DNA from 3 places in the Streptomyces sp. WAC05292 genome. Region 2 is predicted to be linked to each of the others. Evidence: riboswitches for the same ligand, from Rfam matches in the RefSeq annotation. Region 2 holds a riboswitch; each other region holds the start of a gene.
The links. A riboswitch is a leader RNA that binds a small molecule or an ion and turns the genes downstream of it on or off. The one in region 2 is predicted to bind thiamine pyrophosphate.

Region 1: linked by a shared signal. The riboswitch ahead of thiC (phosphomethylpyrimidine synthase ThiC) and the one ahead of EF903_RS14835 (thiamine ABC transporter substrate binding subunit) in region 2 are both predicted to bind thiamine pyrophosphate.
Region 3: linked by a shared signal. The riboswitch ahead of thiO (glycine oxidase ThiO) and the one ahead of EF903_RS14835 (thiamine ABC transporter substrate binding subunit) in region 2 are both predicted to bind thiamine pyrophosphate.

Annotation. Positions count from the first base shown of each region.
Region 1 covers NZ_RPSE01000001.1:19,365-26,030, reverse strand. Annotated here, with positions in the region: gene EF903_RS35790 (hypothetical protein) at 3-776, opposite strand; gene EF903_RS00130 (glycosyltransferase) at 1,013-2,149, shown strand; gene thiC (phosphomethylpyrimidine synthase ThiC) at 2,266-4,053, opposite strand; TPP riboswitch at 4,048-4,190, opposite strand; gene EF903_RS00120 (YibE/F family protein) at 4,263-5,681, shown strand; gene EF903_RS00115 (SsgA family sporulation/cell division regulator) at 5,701-6,150, opposite strand; gene EF903_RS00110 (IclR family transcriptional regulator) at 6,248-6,666, opposite strand, start outside.
Region 2 covers NZ_RPSE01000111.1:9,667-16,332, forward strand. Annotated here, with positions in the region: gene EF903_RS14820 (hypothetical protein) at 1-774, shown strand, start outside; gene EF903_RS14825 (ABC transporter ATP-binding protein) at 771-1,826, opposite strand; gene EF903_RS14830 (iron ABC transporter permease) at 1,826-3,532, opposite strand; gene EF903_RS14835 (thiamine ABC transporter substrate binding subunit) at 3,508-4,611, opposite strand; TPP riboswitch at 4,695-4,804, opposite strand; gene rlmN (23S rRNA (adenine(2503)-C(2))-methyltransferase RlmN) at 4,872-5,987, opposite strand; partial or broken gene EF903_RS14845 (phosphatidate cytidylyltransferase) at 6,150-6,666, opposite strand, start outside.
Region 3 covers NZ_RPSE01000069.1:15,384-22,049, forward strand. Annotated here, with positions in the region: gene EF903_RS11050 (NAD(P)/FAD-dependent oxidoreductase) at 1-35, shown strand, start outside; gene EF903_RS11055 (hypothetical protein) at 70-963, opposite strand; gene metF (methylenetetrahydrofolate reductase [NAD(P)H]) at 1,004-1,921, opposite strand; gene thiE (thiamine phosphate synthase) at 1,992-2,645, opposite strand; gene EF903_RS11070 (Rv2175c family DNA-binding protein) at 2,732-3,097, opposite strand; gene EF903_RS11075 (NAD(P)/FAD-dependent oxidoreductase) at 3,181-4,401, opposite strand; TPP riboswitch at 4,512-4,625, shown strand; gene thiO (glycine oxidase ThiO) at 4,623-5,792, shown strand; gene thiS (sulfur carrier protein ThiS) at 5,789-5,989, shown strand; gene EF903_RS11090 (thiazole synthase) at 5,995-6,666, shown strand, end outside.

The DNA.
Region 1 (6,666 bases), on a different contig from region 2:
CGCTAGTGCGCGTCCGCCGGACGGAGGTTCATGTCCTCCTGCGCGACCGACTTGTTGGCGAACCGGGCGAGGCCGTTGGCCCCGGCGACCGGCTGCGGGTTGGCCGCCGTCCACACCTCGTTGCAGGTGAGGGAGTCCGGGGTGCCGGGGTTGATGGTGCAGCTCGTCTCGTAGATCTCCCCGCCTGTGGTCAGCACCTCGATGTTGACGATGTTGGCCTGGGAGGAGACCGATACGGCGCATGCGTCGGTCGGGTACGTCTCGCCGGTGTCCGTCAGGTCGTACCAGCGCCAGGGGGTGGGGGCAGGCGTCAGGTCCCGGATGCCGGCATAGGTGACGGTGTCGGAGAGCACCGCCTTGACCTCGCGGGCCGCCGCGGGCCGGACGGCGTCCACGTCGAAGCACTGGCCGCTGGCGCCCTGGGGGCCGGTGGGGCCCGTCGGCCCCGTGGCGCCGCGCGGACCGGTCGGGCCGGTGGCGCCCGTCTTGCCCTTGGGCCCGCGCGGACCGGTAGGACCGACCTTGCACTTGTCGCCGCCGGCGGGCTGGGCGGAGACCGCCGGCGGGTCCGTCGCCTTGTTCGCCGCCGCCAGGTCGCAGTGGTCGCCGGTGTCCGACACCACCGCACCGGCAGGCCCGGGCGCTCCCACGGCGGCGGGGGCGGCGACGGCCGCACCCATGACCAGGGCCAGGGAGGCGAAGGTGCCGCCGGCCAGCCAGCCCGCCCGGCGGGGCAGCGGTCCCAGCGAAGATCGGGTCCTGTCCTCAGAACTCATGTAGCGCTCCTCCTGCACACGGGATCGAATGCCTTCCCGAAGCCCGTACACGAACGCGGACTCCGCGAGGAGACACTCTGTGCAGACCCGCCCGCCACCGCTGACCGGCTCGCCCGCCGGTCATTAAAACGGACGAGAACAAGGGGCCACTTGGCGGTGCGCACGGCAGCCGCGCGGGGCCGCCCTCCGGCGTGCCGCCCGGTGGAGGCGGCGCCGCGTCCCTAGGGTCGGCGGCCGTGAAACCGACCATCTGCCTCTGCATGATCGTGAAGAACGAGTCCGCCGTCATCGAGCGCTGCCTGGACTCCGTGCGGGACCTCATCGACACCTGGGTCATCTCCGACACCGGGTCGACGGACGGCACCCAGGACCTCATCCGCAAGGCGCTGCACGGCATCCCGGGCGAGCTGCACGAGGAGCCCTGGACCGACTTCGGCCACAACCGCAGTCTCAACATCGCGCACGCCCGCGACAAGGCCGACTACCTCCTGCTCCTCGACGCCGACCTCGTCCTGCGGCGCAACGGCCCGCTGCCCGAGCTCACGGCGCAGTCGTACATGCTCCGCCACGAGGGTTCGACGGAGTACCGGATCAAACGGCTGGTCCGCGGCGACCTGCCATGGCGCTACGAAGGGGTCACCCACGAGTACCTGACCTGCGACCGCCCCGGCGAGTACGAGGACCGCCCGAGTGTGCAGGAGAACCTGGACGCGCTCTCTGTCGTGGACCACGCGGACGGAGGCTCGCGCCACGACAAGTTCGAGCGCGACGCCCGGCTGCTCGGGGCCGAGCTGGAGCGGGACCCCTCCAACACGCGGACGGTCTTCTACCTCGCCCAGACGATGCGGGACATGGGCGAGACCGCCGAGGCCATCAGGCTCTACGAGCAGCGCGCCGCCATGGGCGGCTGGGAGGAGGAGGTCTACTACGCCCTGCTCCAGTCCGGCGTCCTGCGCGCCGAGTCCGGCGACTGGCCCGGAGCGATGGACGCCCTCACCCGGGCCTGGGAAACCCGGCCCACCCGGTTGGAGGCCTGCTACGAACTGGCCTCGCGGCTGCGGGTGCAGGGCCGCCACCACTCCGCGCACGCGGTCACCAGTGCCGTCCTGGACCGGCCGGCCCCGCCGGACCTGCTGTTCGTGCACCCCTGGGTGTACCGGTGGGGACTGCTCTTCGAGCACTCGATCACGGCGTACTGGGTCGGTGACATGGACGCCTCGCTGCGTGCCTGCGACCGCCTGCTGGCGCTTTCCGACCTGCCGGAGGTCTACCGCAGGCAGACCGAGGCGAACCGCGGCTTCGCGCTCGCGGGCGGCGGCTCTCCCCTTCCTGTTTCACGTGAAACATCGCCCCAGCAGCCGACCGCGGTCTGACCGGCCTGCACCCGGGTCGCCGGACCTCCCGGCGGGGACCGCCGGGAACGGCAGCGCGGGGCGGGCCCGCGGCTCCCCCCATGGGTCGCGGATCCGCCCCGCCGGTCCCCGGGGGATCAGTCGGCGAGCGGGAGGTACACCCTGTTGCCGCTCGCCGCGAACTCGGCGGACTTCTCCGCCATGCCCGCCTGGATCTCCTCGGCCTTCAGGTCTCCTCCGTGCTCGCGGCGGATGTCCTGCGAGATCTTCATCGAGCAGAACTTCGGACCGCACATGGAGCAGAAGTGCGCGGTCTTGGCCGGCTCGGCCGGGAGGGTCTCGTCGTGGAACTCGCGCGCCGTGTCCGGGTCGAGGGCCAGGTTGAACTGGTCCTCCCACCGGAACTCGAACCGCGCGTCCGACAGGGCGTCGTCCCACTCCTGGGCGCCCGGGTGGCCCTTGGCCAGGTCGGCCGCATGCGCCGCGATCTTGTACGTGATGACGCCCGTCTTGACGTCGTCGCGGTTGGGCAGGCCCAGGTGCTCCTTGGGCGTGACGTAGCAGAGCATCGCCGTGCCCCACCAGGCGATCATCGCGGCGCCGATGCCCGAGGTGATGTGGTCGTAGGCCGGTGCCACGTCCGTGGTGAGCGGGCCGAGCGTGTAGAACGGCGCCTCCTCGCAGATCTCCTGCTGGAGGTCGATGTTCTCCTTGATCTTGTGCATCGGGACGTGCCCGGGGCCCTCGATCATGGTCTGCACATTGTGGCGCTTGGCGATCGTGTTCAGCTCGCCGAGCGTCTTGAGCTCTGCGAACTGCGCCGCGTCGTTGGCATCCGCGATGGAACCGGGGCGCAGGCCGTCACCGAGCGAGTAGGTGACGTCGTACGCCGCGAGGATCTCGCAGAGCTCCTCGAAGTTCGTGTAGAGGAAGTTCTCCTTGTGGTGCGCCAGGCACCAGGCCGCCATGATCGAGCCACCGCGGGAGACGATGCCAGTCTTGCGGCGGGCGGTCAGCGGGACGTACGGCAGCAGCACGCCGGCGTGGACCGTCATGTAGTCGACGCCCTGCTCGGCCTGCTCGATGACCGTGTCCTTGTAGATCTCCCAGGTCAGCTCCTCGGCCTTTCCGTCGACCTTCTCCAGCGCCTGGTAGAGCGGCACGGTGCCGATCGGCACGGGGGAGTTGCGCAGCACCCACTCGCGCGTGGTGTGGATGTTGCGGCCGGTGGAGAGGTCCATGACCGTGTCGGCGCCCCAGCGGGTGGCCCAGGTCATCTTCTCCACCTCCTCCTCGATGGACGAGGTGACGGCGGAGTTGCCGATGTTGGCGTTGACCTTCACCAGGAACCTCTTGCCGATGATCATCGGCTCGATCTCCGGGTGGTTCACGTTGGCCGGCAGGACGGCACGGCCGGCCGCGATCTCCTCGCGGACCACCTCGGGGGAGACGTTCTCGCGGATCGCGACGTACTCCATCTCCGGGGTGACCTCGCCGCGGCGCGCGTACGCGAGCTGCGTGACGGCCTGGCCGTCGCGCCCCCGGCGGGGCAGGCGCGGTCGGCCGGGGAACACCGCGTCGAGGTTCTTGAGGCCCCCGCGCGGCGACGTGTGCTTGATGCCGTCGTCCTCGGGGCGCACCGGGCGGCCCGCGTACTCCTCGGTGTCGCCGCGGCCGATGATCCAGTTCTCGCGCAGCGGGGGCAGCCCGCGGCGCACGTCCGTCTCGATCTGCGGGTCGGTGTACGGCCCGGACGTGTCGTAGAGCGTCACGTCCTTGCCGTTGGTGAGGTGGACCTGGCGAACCGGCACGCGGATGTCGGGGCGGGAGCCCGCGACATAACCCTTGTGCCAGCCCGGCTGGCGCTCGGTCTGGCCGTCGGCGTCCCGGCCGGCGGCAGGCGTGCGTGCGTCCTGAATGGTCATGAGACCTGATCTCCCTACGCCGGCATTACCCGGTAACAGGTTCGGCGGTCGGCGCAGCCTCCTCCCGTACGCATGTCCGCGCGTACGGTGATCAGCGCCCTCTCAGCCCGGTGCTCCGAGCTCCCGCGTTGTGCAAAGGTGCCCCCACGCTAGCGTCATCTGTGGCGTGCTGAACAGTGGGCCCCCTCATCTCTTGCGATGATCAGCCGGTGACGCCCTCGACGACGCCCCCCGGCGAGCCCATCGATCCGCACGAGCCCCCGCCCTCGGGCGGCCGTGCACCGAACGGCCGCGGCCACTCCCACGAACCGGGCCACTCCCACGGCCACGGGCACGGGCACGGGCACAGCCACGGGCACGGGCCGGCGGCGCCCGTCTCGAAGCACCTGCGCAAGGTCATCGCCGCCGTGCTGATCCCGTTCGCCGCCGCCGTGTTCGTCGGCATGGCCGTGCTCTGGCCGAACGGCGCTCCCGCGCACGAGCGCTCCGGGGTGGGCTTCGACCGCCAGACGGAGCAGGCCCGCGTGGTCGCGCTGGAGACCGTCGACTGCAAATCGGTGAACGCCTCCCAGGTGCCGCCGACGGGCGACACCTCCACCCCCTCGGGCCGCGAGGCGGTCGCCCGGCAGAACGGATCCTGCAAGAAGGCCACGGTCGAGGTCGGCACCGGGCCCGACAAGGGGCGGACCTTCTTCGAAATCGTCCAGCCGGGCGCGCCGCGCCAGTTGGCCGACGGACAGGAGGTCGTCGTGGCCTACGCCCCGGACGCGCCCCGCGACCTCCAGTACTCGGTCATCGACGTCAACCGCAAGCTGCCGCTGGCCGTGCTCGCCGGCCTCTTCGCGCTCGTCGTGGTCCTGGTGGGCCGCATGCGCGGGCTGTTCGCGCTGATCTCGCTCGCCATCAGCTTCACCGTGCTGACGCTGTTCATCCTGCCGGCGATCCTGCAGGGCGCCAATCCGCTGCTCGTGGCGGTCATCGGAGCCAGTGCCATCATGCTGGTCGCCCTCTACATGTGCCACGGCCTGACCGCCCGGACCTCGGTCGCGGTCCTGGGCACACTGGTGTCCCTGCTGCTGATCGGCCTGCTGGGCTCGGTGTTCATCGACTGGGCGTTCCTCAGCGGCAACACCGACGACAACACCGGGCTGATCCACGGCCTCTACCCGGAGATCGACATGAGCGGCCTGCTCCTCGCGGGCGTCATCATCGGATCGTTGGGCGTTCTCGACGATGTGACGGTCACCCAGACGTCGGCCGTGTGGGAACTCCACCAGGCGGATCCGTCGATGGGACCGCGGGCCGTCTACCTCGCGGCCATCCGCATCGGCCGGGACCACATCGCGTCGGTGGTCAACACGCTGGTCCTGGCCTACGCGGGCGCGGCGCTGCCACTGCTGCTGCTGTTCTCGATCGCGAACAGCAGCATGGGGTCGGTGGCAAACAGCGAGCTCGTCGCGGAGGAGATCGTGCGAACCCTGGTGGGGTCGATCGGCCTGGTGGCCTCGGTGCCGGTGACCACGGCCCTGGCGGCGCTGGTCGTCTCCGCGGACCGGCCCGGCTCCCAGGGCGCCGGCGGCACACCCGCGGCGGGCCGGGGCGGTCGGGGGCGCCGGCGCAAGCGCTGATCCGGCCGCGTCCGCCGGGCTAGCCCGCGTTCTGCTCGTTCTGCCGCGCCTCGGACAGGATTCGGTCGAGGGCTTCGTCCAGGCTGCCCTCGAAGTCGCCGAGGCTGCGCTCCTGCCCGAGCGGAACGATCCGGTCGGTGCGGTCGAGGAAGGCGACGAGCGGGGCGGCGCCGGCCCGGAACAGCGCCCGGTCGCTGCCGACCTGCAGCCGGATGTGGACGTCCGACAACTCGTCGGGAGAGGTGGGGGCGACGTGCACATCGCCCTCGCCGCACGGCTTGTTGATGCCGTCGAGGAGGAGTTCCCGCCCGAACGCCCAGGTCACCGGGGCATCCCCGGGAAGGTGGAAGGTCAGGCGCACCGCATACGGATCGCCGGCGTCGTACCGGAGCTCCACCGGGATCCGGAACGAGAGCTCCTCGGAAACGAGGAAGCTCATCATGACCTCTGCCTGAACCGATTCGCGCATTGCCTACCCCGCTGTCGTGGAAGTGGCCAGGAATGACCCCCCGAGACCCTCTTGACAAGGGTGGTGGAAGCCATCGCGGATCACAAGGAGTGAGTTTTCAGATACTGATAGAGAACGAGAGGGTGCTCAACAGCGCGCCTACTTCACTCCGTAGTCGTCCGACTACACAGGGCAACTTGTCAGCCTGGTGCAAGGGGAGAGAAATCGCCATGGTCGCGGCGGCGTCCCCTGCGGTGATCGGGATGGCCGCGCACACCGTGCCCAGCGCGTACTCCTGGTGCTCCGTCACGGGCTGCATGCGGCCGAGCGATCCGATGCGCTGCTCCAGCGCGCGCTGGTCCCTGACCGTGTACGGGGTGATGGCCTCGACGGGGTGCCGGTCGTAGTAGTCCCGGCGGGTCTCCTCGTCGAGCTGGGCCAGCAGGCACTGGCCGATCGCGTGGGCGTGGCCCGTGGCGCGGAAGTCCGCCCACTCCTCCACCGCCGGGTCGGAGGGCGTGTCCGAGACGCCCACCA
Region 2 (6,666 bases):
GCGGCGATGACCTGGGAGTTCATCGTCGGCACCATCCTGGACTTCGCGGGCTTCGGCCTCGGCGCGCTCGCCTCGCGGATGCTGCCCCTCTTCCTCTCCCAGACCGTCATCAGCGCCAACCTGGTCATCACCGCGGTGCTCAGCGTGCGGATGCTCGGCATCCGGCTGACCCGCAAGGAGTGGGTGTCCATCGGTGTGGTCTGCACGGCCCTGGTGCTCCTCGCCAGCGCCGCCGGCCACGAGGGCGGCCACCACGCCCCCATCGCCACCCACTGGTGGCTGCTCGCCGTGACGGCCCTGATCATCGTGGGCGGCACGGTCGCGGTCCGGCTCCTCGGCGGCCGCGCCGCCATCCTCGCCGGCCTGCTGTCCGGCCTCGCCTTCGGCGCCCTCGGCGTCGGCGTCCGCATCCTGAACGGCATCGACCCGTTCGACCCGGCGGCCCTCCTCACCGACCCCGCCCTGTACGCGATCGTCCTTGCCGGCACCGGCGGCATGTACCTGCACACCGTCGCCCTCCAGATCGGCTCCGTGAACGGGGCGACGGCCGCGCTCGTCGTCGGCGAGACCGTCCTCCCCGGCGCCATCGGCGTGCTGTGGCTCGGCGACGCCTCCCGGCCGGGCCTGGCCTGGCTCGCCGTGGCCGGCTTCGTCCTCGCCGTCGCAGGTGCGGTCGCCGTCGCCTGGTACGGCAACCACGACGGCGCCGACCCGGCCGCCGAACCCGCGGCGGACCCGGCCGCCCCGGCCCGGGAGCCCGCCGGCGTGCGCTAGGCCGCCTCTTCCGGATCTTGCCTGGCCCGCGGCGAGGCGGGGATGACGACGACCTCCGACGGGGCGAACGCCACCGCCACCCGCTCCCCCGGGGCCGGCGCCCCGGCCAGGTCGCACTCGGCCTCCAGGGCCGGCCCGGCCGCCGGACGCAGCCGCAGCGCCACGTGCGCGCCGCGGAAGGTCCGCGACTCCACCTCGCAGGCCAGCCCGTCCGCGGCGAGCCGGACGCCCGCCGGGCGGACCAGCAGCCGGTGCTCCCCCCGCGGGGAGCCCTCCGGCACCGGGACCTCGCCCCACGGGGTGGCCGCGGACCCGTCCGACACCGTCGCGGGGACGACGTTGTCGAAGCCGAGGAAGCGCGCCACGAACTCGGAGGACGGCCGCTGCCACACCTCCAGCGGGGTGCCCGCCTGCGCGATGCGGCCCTCCCGCATCACCACCACCCGGTCGGCCAGGGCGAACGCCTCGCCCTGGTCGTGGGTGACGGCCAGCACGGTGGTGCCCAGGCGGGTGAACAGCCCCCGCAGCTCCACGACGAGGCGCTCGCGCAGCCCCCGGTCCAGCTGGCCCAGCGGCTCGTCCAGCATCAGCAGCCGCGGCGACGGCGCGAGCGCCCTGGCCAGCGCGACCCGCTGCTGTTCGCCGCCGGAGAGCGAGGACACCGGCCGGCGGCCGGCCCCGGGCAGCCCGACGAGCTCCAGCAGCTCGGCCACCCGGGCCTGCTGCGCGGCGCGGGCGGCTCCCTGCATGCGCAGCCCGAACGCGACGTTCCCTGCGACGTCCCGGTGCGGGAACAGCTGGTGGTCCTGGAACATCAGGCCCACCCCGCGCCGGTGCACGGGCACCCGCGCCTGGTCGGCGCCGCCGAGCAGCACCCGGCCCGCCGACACCGGCTGGAGCCCGGCGACGACCCGCAGCAGCGTGGACTTGCCGCTGCCGCTGGGGCCGAGGACGCACACCGTCTCGTGCTCGGCGACCTCCAGGTCGACGCCTTCCACGGCGGTGCGTCCGCCGAAGCGGACCGACACCCCGGCCAGTTCGAGCAGGGTCATCAGAACTCTCCCGAGGTCTTGTCGGGGCGCAGCCGCTCCAGCACCAGCAGGGCGGCCGCGCACACCAGCATCAGCACGGTGCTCAGCGCCATGGCCTGCCCGTAGTTCAGGTCCCCGGCCCGCCCCAGCAGGCGGGCCACCGCCACCGGCAGGGTCGGCCGGTCGGCCCGGGCGATGAACACGGTCGCGCCGAACTCGCCGAGCGACACGGCGAAGGCGAACCCGGCCGCGACCAGCAGCGCCCGCCGCACCATCGGCAGGTCCACCTCCCGCCAGGCCCGCAGCGGGGAGGCGCCGAGCACGGCGGCGGCCTCGCGCAGCCGCTCGTCGACGGCGCGCAGCACCGGCAGCATGGTGCGGACGACGAACGGGACGCCGACCAGCGCCTGCGCCAGCGGCACGAGGATCCAGGAGGTCCGCAGATCCAGCGGCGGCTCGTCGAGGGTGATCAGGAATCCGAAGCCGACGGTCACGGCGGACACCCCGAGCGGCAGCATCAGCAGCGCGTCGAAGCCGCGGACGAAGGGGCCGGCGCGCCGGGTCAGGGCCGCGGCGGCCAGGCCTCCGACGAGCAGGGCGATGCCGGTGGCGGCGAGGGCGTACTCCAGGGAGTTGCCGACCGCCTCCAGCGGCGGGACGAGGAAGGTGTTGCCGCCCGAGCCGGCCTGTGCCAGCGCCTCGTAGTAGCCGGTGCCGTAGCCGCCGGGGGTGTCGAGGGACCGCTCGACCAGCACGCCGAGCGGCAGCACGATCAGCAGGGCGACGGTCAGCAGCACCCCGCCGAGCAGCAGCCGCTGCCCGGCGCCGCGCGGCCGGTGCGCGGTCAGCGCGGGGTCCACGAGGCGCAGCGCCCTCTCGCGGCGGCGCACCGTCCACGCGTGCACGGCGAGGATCCCCGCGACGGCGGCGAACTGGACGAGTGTCAGCACGGCGGCGGTGGACAGGTCGAGGAGCTGGGCGGTCTGCCGGTAGACCTCCACCTCCAGGGTGGCGTACGAGGGCCCGCCGAGGATCTGCACGACGCCGAACGAGGTGAAGGTGAAGAGGAACACCATGACGGCGGCGGCCGCGACGGCCGGGGCCAGCGCCGGCAGGGTGACCTGCCGCCAGGCGGCGAGGCGGCCCGCGCCGAGCACCCGGGCGGCCTCCTCCTGCCGCGGGTCGAGCTGCGCCCACAGCCCGCCGACGGTGCGGACGACGACGGCGTAGTTGAAGAAGACGTGCGCGAGCAGGATCGCCCACACCGTCGTGTCGAGCCGGACCCCCCACAGCTCCTCCGTCAGCCCGCCGCGGCCCACCAGGGCGAGGAAGGCGGTGCCGACGACCACGGTCGGCAGGACGAAGGGGATGGTGACGACGGCGCGCAGGACCTGCTTGCCGGGGAAGTCGAGCCGGGCGAAGACGTACGCGGCGGGCAGCGCGGCCAGCAGGGTGAGGGCCGTGGAGGCGAGCGCCTGCCAGGCCGTGAACCACAGGACGCCGGCGATGCCCGGCTCGGCGAGCACCTCGCCGATGCGGCCGAGCTGCCATCCGGCGTCCGTCTTCAGGCCCCGGCCGACGATGGCGGCGACCGGGTAGGCGAAGAAGACGCCGAAGAAGGCCAGCGGCAGGGCCGTCAGGGCGAGCCTGGCGGCCGCGCCGCGTGCGGCGCGGGACCCGGAGGGCCCCGCGCCGGCGCCGGCTACTTCACGACGAGCGAGGTCCACGTCTTGACCCACTGCTCCCGGTTCTTGGCGATGGTGTCGGGGGCCACGGTCTCGGGCTTCTCCACGACGGCGCCGTGCTTGGTGAACAGCTCGGGCAGCTGCGCGTCCTTGACGACCGGGTTCACGAACATCTTGAGCGGCATGTCCTCCTGGAACTTCTTGCCGATCATGAAGTCGATGAGCGCCTTGCCGCCCGCCTCGTTCTTCGCTCCCTTGAGCAGGCCCGCGAACTCGGTCTGGCGGAAGCAGGTGCCGGTGGCGACACCCGTGGGGGCCTCGGCCGGCTGCGGCTCGGCGTAGAGGACCTCGACCGGCGGGCTGGAGGCGTAGGAGACGACCAGCGGGCGGTCGCCCTTGGCCTTCCTGCCCCCGGCGGAGCCGGAGAACCGCTCGTTGTAGGCCTGCTCCCAGCCGTCGACGACCTCGACGCCGTTGGCCTTGAGCTTGGCCCAGTAGTCCTTCCAGCCCTCCTCGCCGTACTTGCCGACGGTGGCCAGGAGGAAGCCGAGGCCGGGCGAGGAGGTCGCCGCGTTCTCGACGACCAGCAGGTCCTTGTACTCCGGCTTGGCCAGGTCGTCGAGGGTCTGCGGCGGGGCGATCTTCTTGCCGGCGAAGTACGCCTTGTCGTAGTTGACGCAGATGTCGCCGGAGTCGACGGGGGTGACCCGGTGCTGTGCGTCGAGCACGAACTCCGGCTTGACCGCGTCGAGGCCCTTCGCCTCGTACGCGGTGAAGATGCCGTTGTCGAGGGCGCGCGAGAGGAGGGTGTTGTCGACGCCGAAGAAGACGTCGCCGCGGGGGGATCCCTTGGTGAGGATCTCCTGGTTGAGGGCGGTGCCGGCGTCCCCGGAGTTGAGGACCTTGACGGTGTAGCCGCTCTGCTGCTCGAACTCCTTGAGGACCGCGTCGGTCACGGCGAAGGAGTCGTGGGAGACGAGCGTGACCGTCTTCTGCGCCGGTGCCCCGCTGCCCTCGGCCGCGGACCCGTCCCCGCTGCCGCCGCCGCAGGCGCTGAGCGCGGCGGCGCCGAGGGCGGTCGCGAGCGCGGTGGCCGCGAGTCTCCTGGTGGTGGTGCTCACTGGTGATTCCTCCTGGGTGTGACCAGGAGAAGACGCGGCCCCGCCGGGCGCTTCGCGAGCGGACGCCGGGCAGGGCGCAACAGCTTGAGTGGTGACCGAACTCCCTACCCCGAATGACCGGGGCGAGGTTCAGAGGGTCTGCGGTGGACGGTGACCGCACTCTCAGCGCTGTGGCGCTCCCCTGTCGGAATGTGGAATTGGTTCGGCCACAGGGTACCCCGCGGCCGGTTCCGCACCTCTCGGGCCTCCGGCCGGGGCCGTCAGCGCTCGGCGGCCGCCAGCTGGCCGCAGGCGCCGTCGATCTCCTGGCCACGGGTGTCGCGGACGGTGACCGGCACGCCGTGGCGGGCGATGGCCTCGACGAAGGCCCGCTCGTCCTCGGGCCGCGAGGCGGTCCACTTGGAGCCGGGCGTCGGGTTCAGCGGGATCAGGTTGACGTGGACGCGCTTGCCCTTGAGCAGCCGGCCGAGGAGGTCGCCGCGCCACGCCTGGTCGTTGATGTCGCGGATCAGGGCGTACTCGATGGAGACGCGGCGGCCGGACTTCTCGGCGTACTCCCAGGCGGCGTCGAGGACCTCGCGGACCTTCCAGCGGGTGTTCACCGGGACGAGGGTGTCGCGCAGCTCGTCGTCGGGGGCGTGCAGGGAGACGGCGAGGCGGCACTTGAAGCCCTCGTCGGCGAAGCGCAGCATGGCCGGGACCAGGCCGACGGTGGAGACGGTGATGCCGCGCTGCGACAGGCCGAGGCCGTCGGGCTCGGGGTCGGTCAGCCGGCGGATCGCGCCGACGACGCGGTTGTAGTTGGCGAGCGGCTCGCCCATGCCCATGAAGACGATGTTCGACAGCCGGGCCGGGCCGCCGGGGACCTCGCCGTCGCGCAGGGCGCGCATGCCGTCGACGATCTGGTGGACGATCTCCGCGGTGGACAGGTTGCGGTCCAGTCCGGCCTGGCCGGTGGCGCAGAACGGGCAGTTCATGCCGCAGCCGGCCTGCGAGGAGATGCACATGGTGACCCGGTCGGGGTAGCGCATCAGGACGGACTCGACGAGGGTGCCGTCGTGCAGGCGCCACAGGGTCTTGCGGGTGGTGTCGTCGTCGCAGGAGATGTGCCGTACGACCTTCATCAGCTCGGGCAGCAGCTCCTCGCGGAGCTTCTCGCGGGAGCCGGCGGGGATGTCGGTCCACTCGGCCGGGTCGTGGGCGTAGCGGGCGAAGTAGTGCTGCGAGAGCTGCTTGGCCCGGAACGGCTTCTCGCCGATCGCGGCGACGGCCTCGCGGCGCTCGGCCGGCGTCATGTCGGCCAGGTGCCGGGGCGGCTTCTTCGCGGCCTTCGGCGCGACGAAGGTGAGCTCTCCCGGAGCGGGGCGGGGTGCCATGTTCGGTCCTCCTCAGGGCGACGAGGTCTGACGACCTCCGCGCGTGCGGAGCCGGTGGCGGTGGCGCTGTCCGCGCCGGAGACCTCACAGATGCATCCCCGCTGCCACGGGGAAAGGGCGCACCACCGGTGGTGGTGCGCCCTTCAGGATAACCCGGTCGGCTCAGCCGGTGCCGACGAAGAGGGCCAGCAGCAGCCAGACCACGGGGGCGGTCGGCAGCAGCGAGTCCAGCCGGTCCATGATCCCGCCGTGGCCGGGGAGCAGCGTGCCCATGTCCTTGATGCCCAGGTCGCGCTTGATCATCGACTCGCCGAGGTCGCCGAGGGTGGCGCTGACGGCGACCGCGAGACCGAGGACCAGCCCCTGCCACCAGGCGCCCCCGTCGACCAGGAACTCCATGCACAGGGCGCCGGCGGCCATCGCGAAGACGACGGCTCCGAGGAGCCCCTCGCGCGTCTTGCCGGGGCTGATGCGCGGGGCGAGCTTGGTCTTGCCGAAGCGCCAGCCGACCGCGTAGGCGCCCGTGTCGCTGACCACGGTCAGGACGAGGAAGGCGGCCACGCGCTGGGGGCCGTCGTCCGCGGTGAGGAGCATCGCGACGAAGGTCGCCAGGAACGGTACGTAGAAGGCGGCGAAGACGCCGGCGGTGACGTCCCTGAGGTAGTCCTCCGGCGGTTCG
Region 3 (6,666 bases), on a different contig from region 2:
TCGTGGAGGGCGCCGGATTCCGCGGCTCGCAGTGAGGCGGGCCGGCCAGGGGCGGGCCGGCCGGGGGCCTCAGTAGCGGTACTGCTCGTATTCGCCGGTGCCCTGGTACGGGTACTGCCGGGGCTGCTGGTACGGCCCGCCCGCCTGGTCGTCCTCCGGGTACGGCTGCGCGACGTCCCGCTGCTGCGGCACCCACACCCCGCCGGGCGGGGTGTCCGTCCCGTACGGGTCCTGGGCGCCCCCGCCGTACGGGTCAGGGGCCTGGCCCGCGTACGGGGTGTAGTCGTACGGCTGCTGCGGGATGACGCCGCCGCCGGTGCCGATGTACGGGTCCGAGTAGGCCGCGTACACCTGCTGGCCGCCGGCGTCCGGGTAGCCGGCGGAGTAGTCGTAGCCGCCGCCCTGGGACTGCGCGTCCTGGTAGGCGGCGTAGCCGTGCGCGTCCTGCTCGGCCGCGCCGGCGGCGAAGCTCTGTATCCCGTACGTGCCGGTCTCGTCGGGCAGCGGCTCCGGGCTGTAGAACTCCTCGGTCGCCGCCCGGAAGCGCGGGCGGGGCTCCTGCTCCGCGGACTCCGCGCCGCCGCTCCCGGCCGCCGCTCCGGCCCCTTCGGAGCCGTACTCCAGCGAGGTCACCTCCAGCGCGGGCCCGGTGCGCGCGGCACCGCCGCGGCGCCGCCGGGTGGGCCGGTCGGGCGCGGCAACCGCCTTGCCGCGGCGCAGCGCCCAGCCGGCCTCGAAGCCCTTGCGGAAGGACAGCGTCACCAGCGTCTGGCCCACGGCGAACGCGGCCGCGCCGACGGCGATGACGAGGACCGACGGCAGGACCACCCCGGCGACGACGCCGACGAACCCGGCGAACGCGAGCAGCCTCCAGCGCAGCCGGGCCTTGTACTGCATCAGGACCTCGGCGAGCAGCCACAGCGCGACGAAGCCGAACGCGATGTAGAGGACCGTCATTCCCATGCGTGGCACCCCTCGGTACGGCCGCCCTGGGAACGGCCGATCAGGCCCGCTTGTGCAGGCCCAGGTTCTCGTAGATCTCGAGGGTCGCCGTGGAGTTGTTCAGCGTGATGAAGTGCAGCCCCGGGACACCCTCGGACAGCAGCCGCGCGCAGAACTCCGTGGCGAACTCGATCCCCATGGAGCGTACAGCGGCCGGATCGTCCTTGACGGCGAGCATGCGCTCTTTCACGGCGTCGGGGAAGACCGCGTTGCTGAGCTGGGGCAGCCGGTCGAGCTGCCTGACGGCCACAACAGGCATGACCTCAGGGATGATAGGGGTCTCGCAGCCCGCCTTCTGGGCGCTGTCGCGGAGCCGCAGATAATTCTCCGGATCGAAGAACATCTGGGTGATCGCATAGTCGGCGCCCGCACGGCACTTGTCCACGAAGTGCCGGATGTCCGTATCCCAGTCGGTGGACCGGGGGTGCATCTCGGGGAACGCGGCGACGCCCACGCAGAAGTCCCCGGACTCCTTCAGCAGCCGGACGAGGTCGGCGGCGTAGTGGACGCCCTCGGGGTGCGCCACCCACGGGCCCATGGGGTCGCCCGGCGGATCGCCGCGCACGGCCAGCATGTTGCGGATGCCCGCGTCGGCGAACTGTCCGATGACGTTGCGCAGCTCGGCGATCGAGTGGTCGACGGCGGTGAGGTGCGCGACGGGGGTGAGTGTGGTGTCGGAGGCGATCTGCTGGGTCGCCTTGACGGTGCCGCCGCGGGTGGACCCGCCGGCGCCGTAGGTGACGGAGACGAAGCTGGGGGCCACCGCCTCGATGCGCCGCAGCGCGTCCCAGAGGTTGCGTTCGCCCTTCTCCGTCTTGGGTGCCCAGAACTCGAAGGAGTACGAGGGGTCCCCGGACGCCAGCAGGTCGCGGACCGTGCGGGCGCGGTCCGTTCGGGTGGAAGCTGTTCCAAGGGCCATACCGGCAGGTTAGACGGGCGTTCGCGGACTCCGAAGCCGCGTCCACCCACTGGACACGTTTTTGGACACCTCAGGCGGTGCGGGCCCGGACGCGGGCGGCCAGCCCGGCGGCCGCGGCCCCCGGGTCGGAGGCCTCCGTGAGGGCGCGGACGACGACGATCCGGGTGGCGCCGGCGTCGAGGACCTCGTCGAGGTTGCCGGCGTCGATCCCGCCGATGGCGAACCAGGGGCGGTCCTGGCGCAGGGAGGCCGCGTACCGGACGAGGTCGAGGCCGGGGGCGTGCCGGCCGGGCTTGGTGGGGGTGGGCCAGCAGGGGCCGGTGCAGAAGTAGTCGACGCCGGGTTCGGCGGCGGCCGCGGCGACCTCGGCCTCGGCGTGGCAGGAGCGGCCGATCAGGACCCCGTCGCCGAGGATCGCCCGGGCGGCCGGGACGGGGATGTCGCCCTGTCCGAGGTGGAGGACGTCGGAGCCGACGGCGTGCGCGACGTCGGCGCGGTCGTTCACCGCGAGGAGCTTCCCGTGGCGGCGGGCCGCCTCGGCGAACACCGCCAGGTGCTCCAGCTCCTCGCCGGCCTCCATGCCCTTGTCGCGGAGCTGGACGATGTCCACGCCGCCGGCGAGGACCGCGTCGAGGAACTCGGGGAGGTCCCCCTGCCGCTTGCGGGCGTCCGTGCACAGGTAGAGCCGGGCGTCGGACAGCTTCTGCCGCACGGTCGCGGACATGGGTACCCCCCTGGGTGGTGCGGCGGGCGGGCCCCCGCCGCACACGGCGGGGGCCCGCCCGCCAGGTCGGATCTGTCGGGCTCGGCTCAGAGGGCGAGCGCCTGGGCGCGGCGCTTGACCTCCGTGCCGCGATTCTCGCGCAGCGCCTGCACGGGGGTGCCGGGCAGGGTCGGGTCGGCGGTGAAGAGCCACTCCAGCATCTCCTCGTCGGAGAAGCCGTCGTCCTTCAGCACGGTCAGCAGGCCGGTGAGGCCCTTGACCAGCTTGTCGCCGTCGATGAAGTCGGCGGGGACCTGGAGGGCGCGGTTCTCCCCGCGGCGCACCGCGATCAGCTGACCTTCCTTGACCAGCTGGCGGACCCGGGTCACTTCGACGCCCATCATCTCGGCGATGTCGGGGAGGTGGAGCCAGGCGGGGACAAGGGCATCGATCTTTGCGTCAATCTCGGTCACGGCACAAGCCTGCCACCTCCCACGGGCCGCCGGTACCCGGGCCGACCCGTCCGGGGCCGCCCGGCCGCCCGGCCGGGCGGAGGCTACGCGGCCGCCGCCTTGAGCGGGGTCTGCGGGTCCGCGACGCGGGCCGGGTCGACGGGGCTGCCCGCCTCGATGAGCCGGCGGCCCTGGGCGAGGTCCCGGGGGCGGCCCACCGCCAGGATCGCGACCATGGCCCCGGCGCGCAGCCAGCACACCGACCAGGCCTGCCCGGCGGGGTCGCCGCGCCACAGCAGGGTGTCGGCGTCCGCATGGTGGCCGGCGTACTGGACGAACCGGCCGAACTGCTCCGACCAGAAGTACGGCACCGGGTCGTACGCCTCCACGGGCTCCCCCGCCAGGATGTTCGCGGCGACGACCCGCGGCCCCTGGAGGGCGTTGTCCCAGTGGTGCACCAGCAGCCGGGCCCCGTAGCGGGCCGAGGGGAAGGAGGCGCAGTCGCCGACCGCGTACACCCCGGGGACGGAGGTCCGCAGGTGGGCGTCGGCGGTGACCGAGCCGTCGGGGCCCAGCTCGACGCCCGACCCGGCGAGCCAGCGGGTGGCGGGCCTGGCCCCGATGCCGACGACGACCGCGCCGGCGGGCAGCTCGCGGCCGTCGGCCAGCAGGACCCGCCCGGCCTCGACGGACGCCACCCGGGCGGAGGTGAGCAGGTCGGCGCCGATCTCCCCGTACCAGCGGCCCATCGCGGCGGCGACCTCGGCGGGCAGCGCCCCGGCCAGGACCCGGTCCGCGGCCTCGACGACGGTGACGGCGCAGCCGGCCTCGCGGGCGGCGGTCGCGAACTCGGCGCCGATCCAGCCGGCGCCGACGACGACGGTCGCCGGGGCGCGCGCGATGACCGGACGCAGCCGGGCCGCGTCGTCGAGGGTGCGCAGCAGGTGGACGCCGGGCACGCCCTCGGCTCCCGGCAGGGTCAGCGGCTCGGCGCCGGTCGCCAGCACCAGGACCCCGTACGGGACCGGCCCGGCCTCGGTGTCCAGCTCGCGGTCGGCGGGCCGCAGCCCGGTCACCTCGACGCCGAGCCGGAGCGTGATCCCGAGGCCCTCGAAGTCGACGTCGAAGGCGGAGTCCTCGGCCTTGCCGAGCAGCACCGCCTTGGACAGCGGGGGCCGGTCGTACGGCTGGTGGGGCTCGGCGCCCAGCAGGGTGACGGGGCCGGTCCAGCCCTGCTCGCGCAGGGCCACCGCGGTCTGGACCCCGGCCATCCCGGCGCCGACGATGACGACGCCGTGCTCGTTCTGTTCCGTCTGCTCGCTCACGCGACCACCCTAGCGACCTGACGATCAGTCAGTGAAGTTGCCGCGGGGTCCGGCGGGGCGGCCCTCCGGCCTCCTCCCGCTCCCGGAAGAGGAACGGCTACTGTGGCCACCGTACCTGTCGCGGGAGTCCGGGCGCACCGGGCTGAGAGGGAGGCTGAAGCTGCCTCCGACCGTACGAACCTGATCCGGGTCATGCCGGCGAAGGGAGGGGCTGGACGCCCATGCACTCATCTCGGAAGGGATCCGACGTCCTCGTCATCGGGGGCGGGATCATCGGCCTGGCCACCGCCTGGCGGGCCGCGCGCCGCGGGCTGCGCACCGCGCTCGCCGACCCCGCGCCCGGCGGCGGCGCGGCCCGGGTCGCGGCCGGCATGCTCGCCGCGGTCACGGAGCTCCACTACGGCGAGGAGACCCTGCTGGGCCTCAACCTCGCCTCCGCCGCCCGCTACCCGGAATTCGCCGCCGAGCTGGCCGACGCCAGCGGCGGCATGGACATCGGCTACCGGGCGTGCGGCACCCTCGCCGTCGCCCTCGACGCCGACGACCGGCTCCACCTGCGGGAACTGCACGCCCTCCAGCGGCGCTGCGGCCTGGAGTCGGAATGGCTCACCGGCCGCGAGTGCCGGCGACTGGAGCCGATGCTGGCCCCCGGCGTCCGGGGCGGCCTGCGCGTGGACGGCGACCACCAGGTGGACCCGCGCCGGCTCGCGGCCGCCCTGCTCGCCGCCTGCGAACGCGCCGGGGTGGACATCCGCCGGGCGCACGCCGAACGCCTCCTCCTCGAAGCCGACCGGGCGGCCGGCGCCGTCCTCGGCGACGGCACCGAGCTGCGCGCCGGGCAGACCGTCCTGGCCGCCGGATCGCTCAGCGGGCGCCTCGCCGGCGTGCCGCAGGAGGTCCTGCCGCCGGTGCGGCCCGTCAAGGGGCAGGTGCTGCGGCTCGCCGTGCCGGCGGCGTACCGGCCGTTCCTGTCGCGGACGGTCCGGGCGGTCGTGCGCGGCAGCCACGTCTACCTGGTGCCGCGGGAGAACGGCGAGCTCGTCGTCGGAGCCACGAGCGAGGAACTCGGCTGGGACACCACGGTCACCGCCGGCGGTGTGTACGAACTCCTGCGCGACGCCCACGAGTTGGTGCCCGGCATCACCGAACTCCCGCTGACCGAGACCCTGGCCGGGCTGCGGCCCGGCTCCCCCGACAACGCCCCGCTGCTCGGCCCGACCGCCCTGCCCGGCCTGCACCTCGCCACCGGGCACTACCGCAACGGGGTCCTGCTGACCCCGCTCACCGGCGACGCCATGGCCGAACTGCTGGCGACCGGCACGCTGCCGGACGTCGCGCTGCCGTTCAGCCCGAGCCGCTTCTCCACCGCACGTCAGGAGGCGTACGCATGACCATCTCCGTCAACGGCGAGCCGCGCGAGGTCGCGGCCGGCACCACCCTCGACGCGGTGGTCGCCACCCTCACCACGGCTCCGTCGGGCGTCGCGGCCGCCCTCAACGAGGCCGTCGTACCGCGCGGCCAGTGGCAGCGGACCCCGGTCGGCGACGGCGACCGGATCGAAATCCTCACCGCCGTCCAGGGAGGCTGAGCGCGATGGCCGACGACGTGTTCGCCCTCGGCGGGCGCACCTTCACCTCCCGCCTGATCATGGGGACGGGCGGAGCGCCCAGCCTCGACGTCCTGGAACGGTCCCTGGCCGCCTCCGGCACCGAGCTGACGACCGTGGCGATGCGCCGCCTCGACCCCACCGTCCAGGGCTCGGTCCTCTCCGTCCTCGACCGGCTCGGGATCGCGGTCCTGCCGAACACGGCGGGCTGCTACACCGCCGGCGAGGCCGTCCTCACCGCGCGGCTCGCGCGGGAGGCGCTCGGCACCGACTGGATCAAGCTGGAGGTCGTCGCGGACGAGCGGACGCTGCTCCCGGACGGGGAGGAGCTCCTCCAGGCCGCCGAAACCCTGGTGGACGACGGCTTCACCGTGCTGCCGTACACGAGCGACGACCCGGTCCTCGCGCGCAAGCTGGAGGACGCCGGATGCGCGGCCGTCATGCCGCTCGGCTCGCCGATCGGGTCCGGGATGGGCATCCGCAACCCGCACAACTTCGAGCTGATCGTGGAACGGGCCGGCGTGCCGGTGATTTTGGACGCGGGGGCAGGCACGGCATCCGACGCCGCCCTGGCGATGGAGCTGGGGTGCGCGGGCGTGATGCTGGCCTCGGCCGTGACCCGGGCGCAGGCGCCGGTGCTGATGGCCGCCGCCATGCGG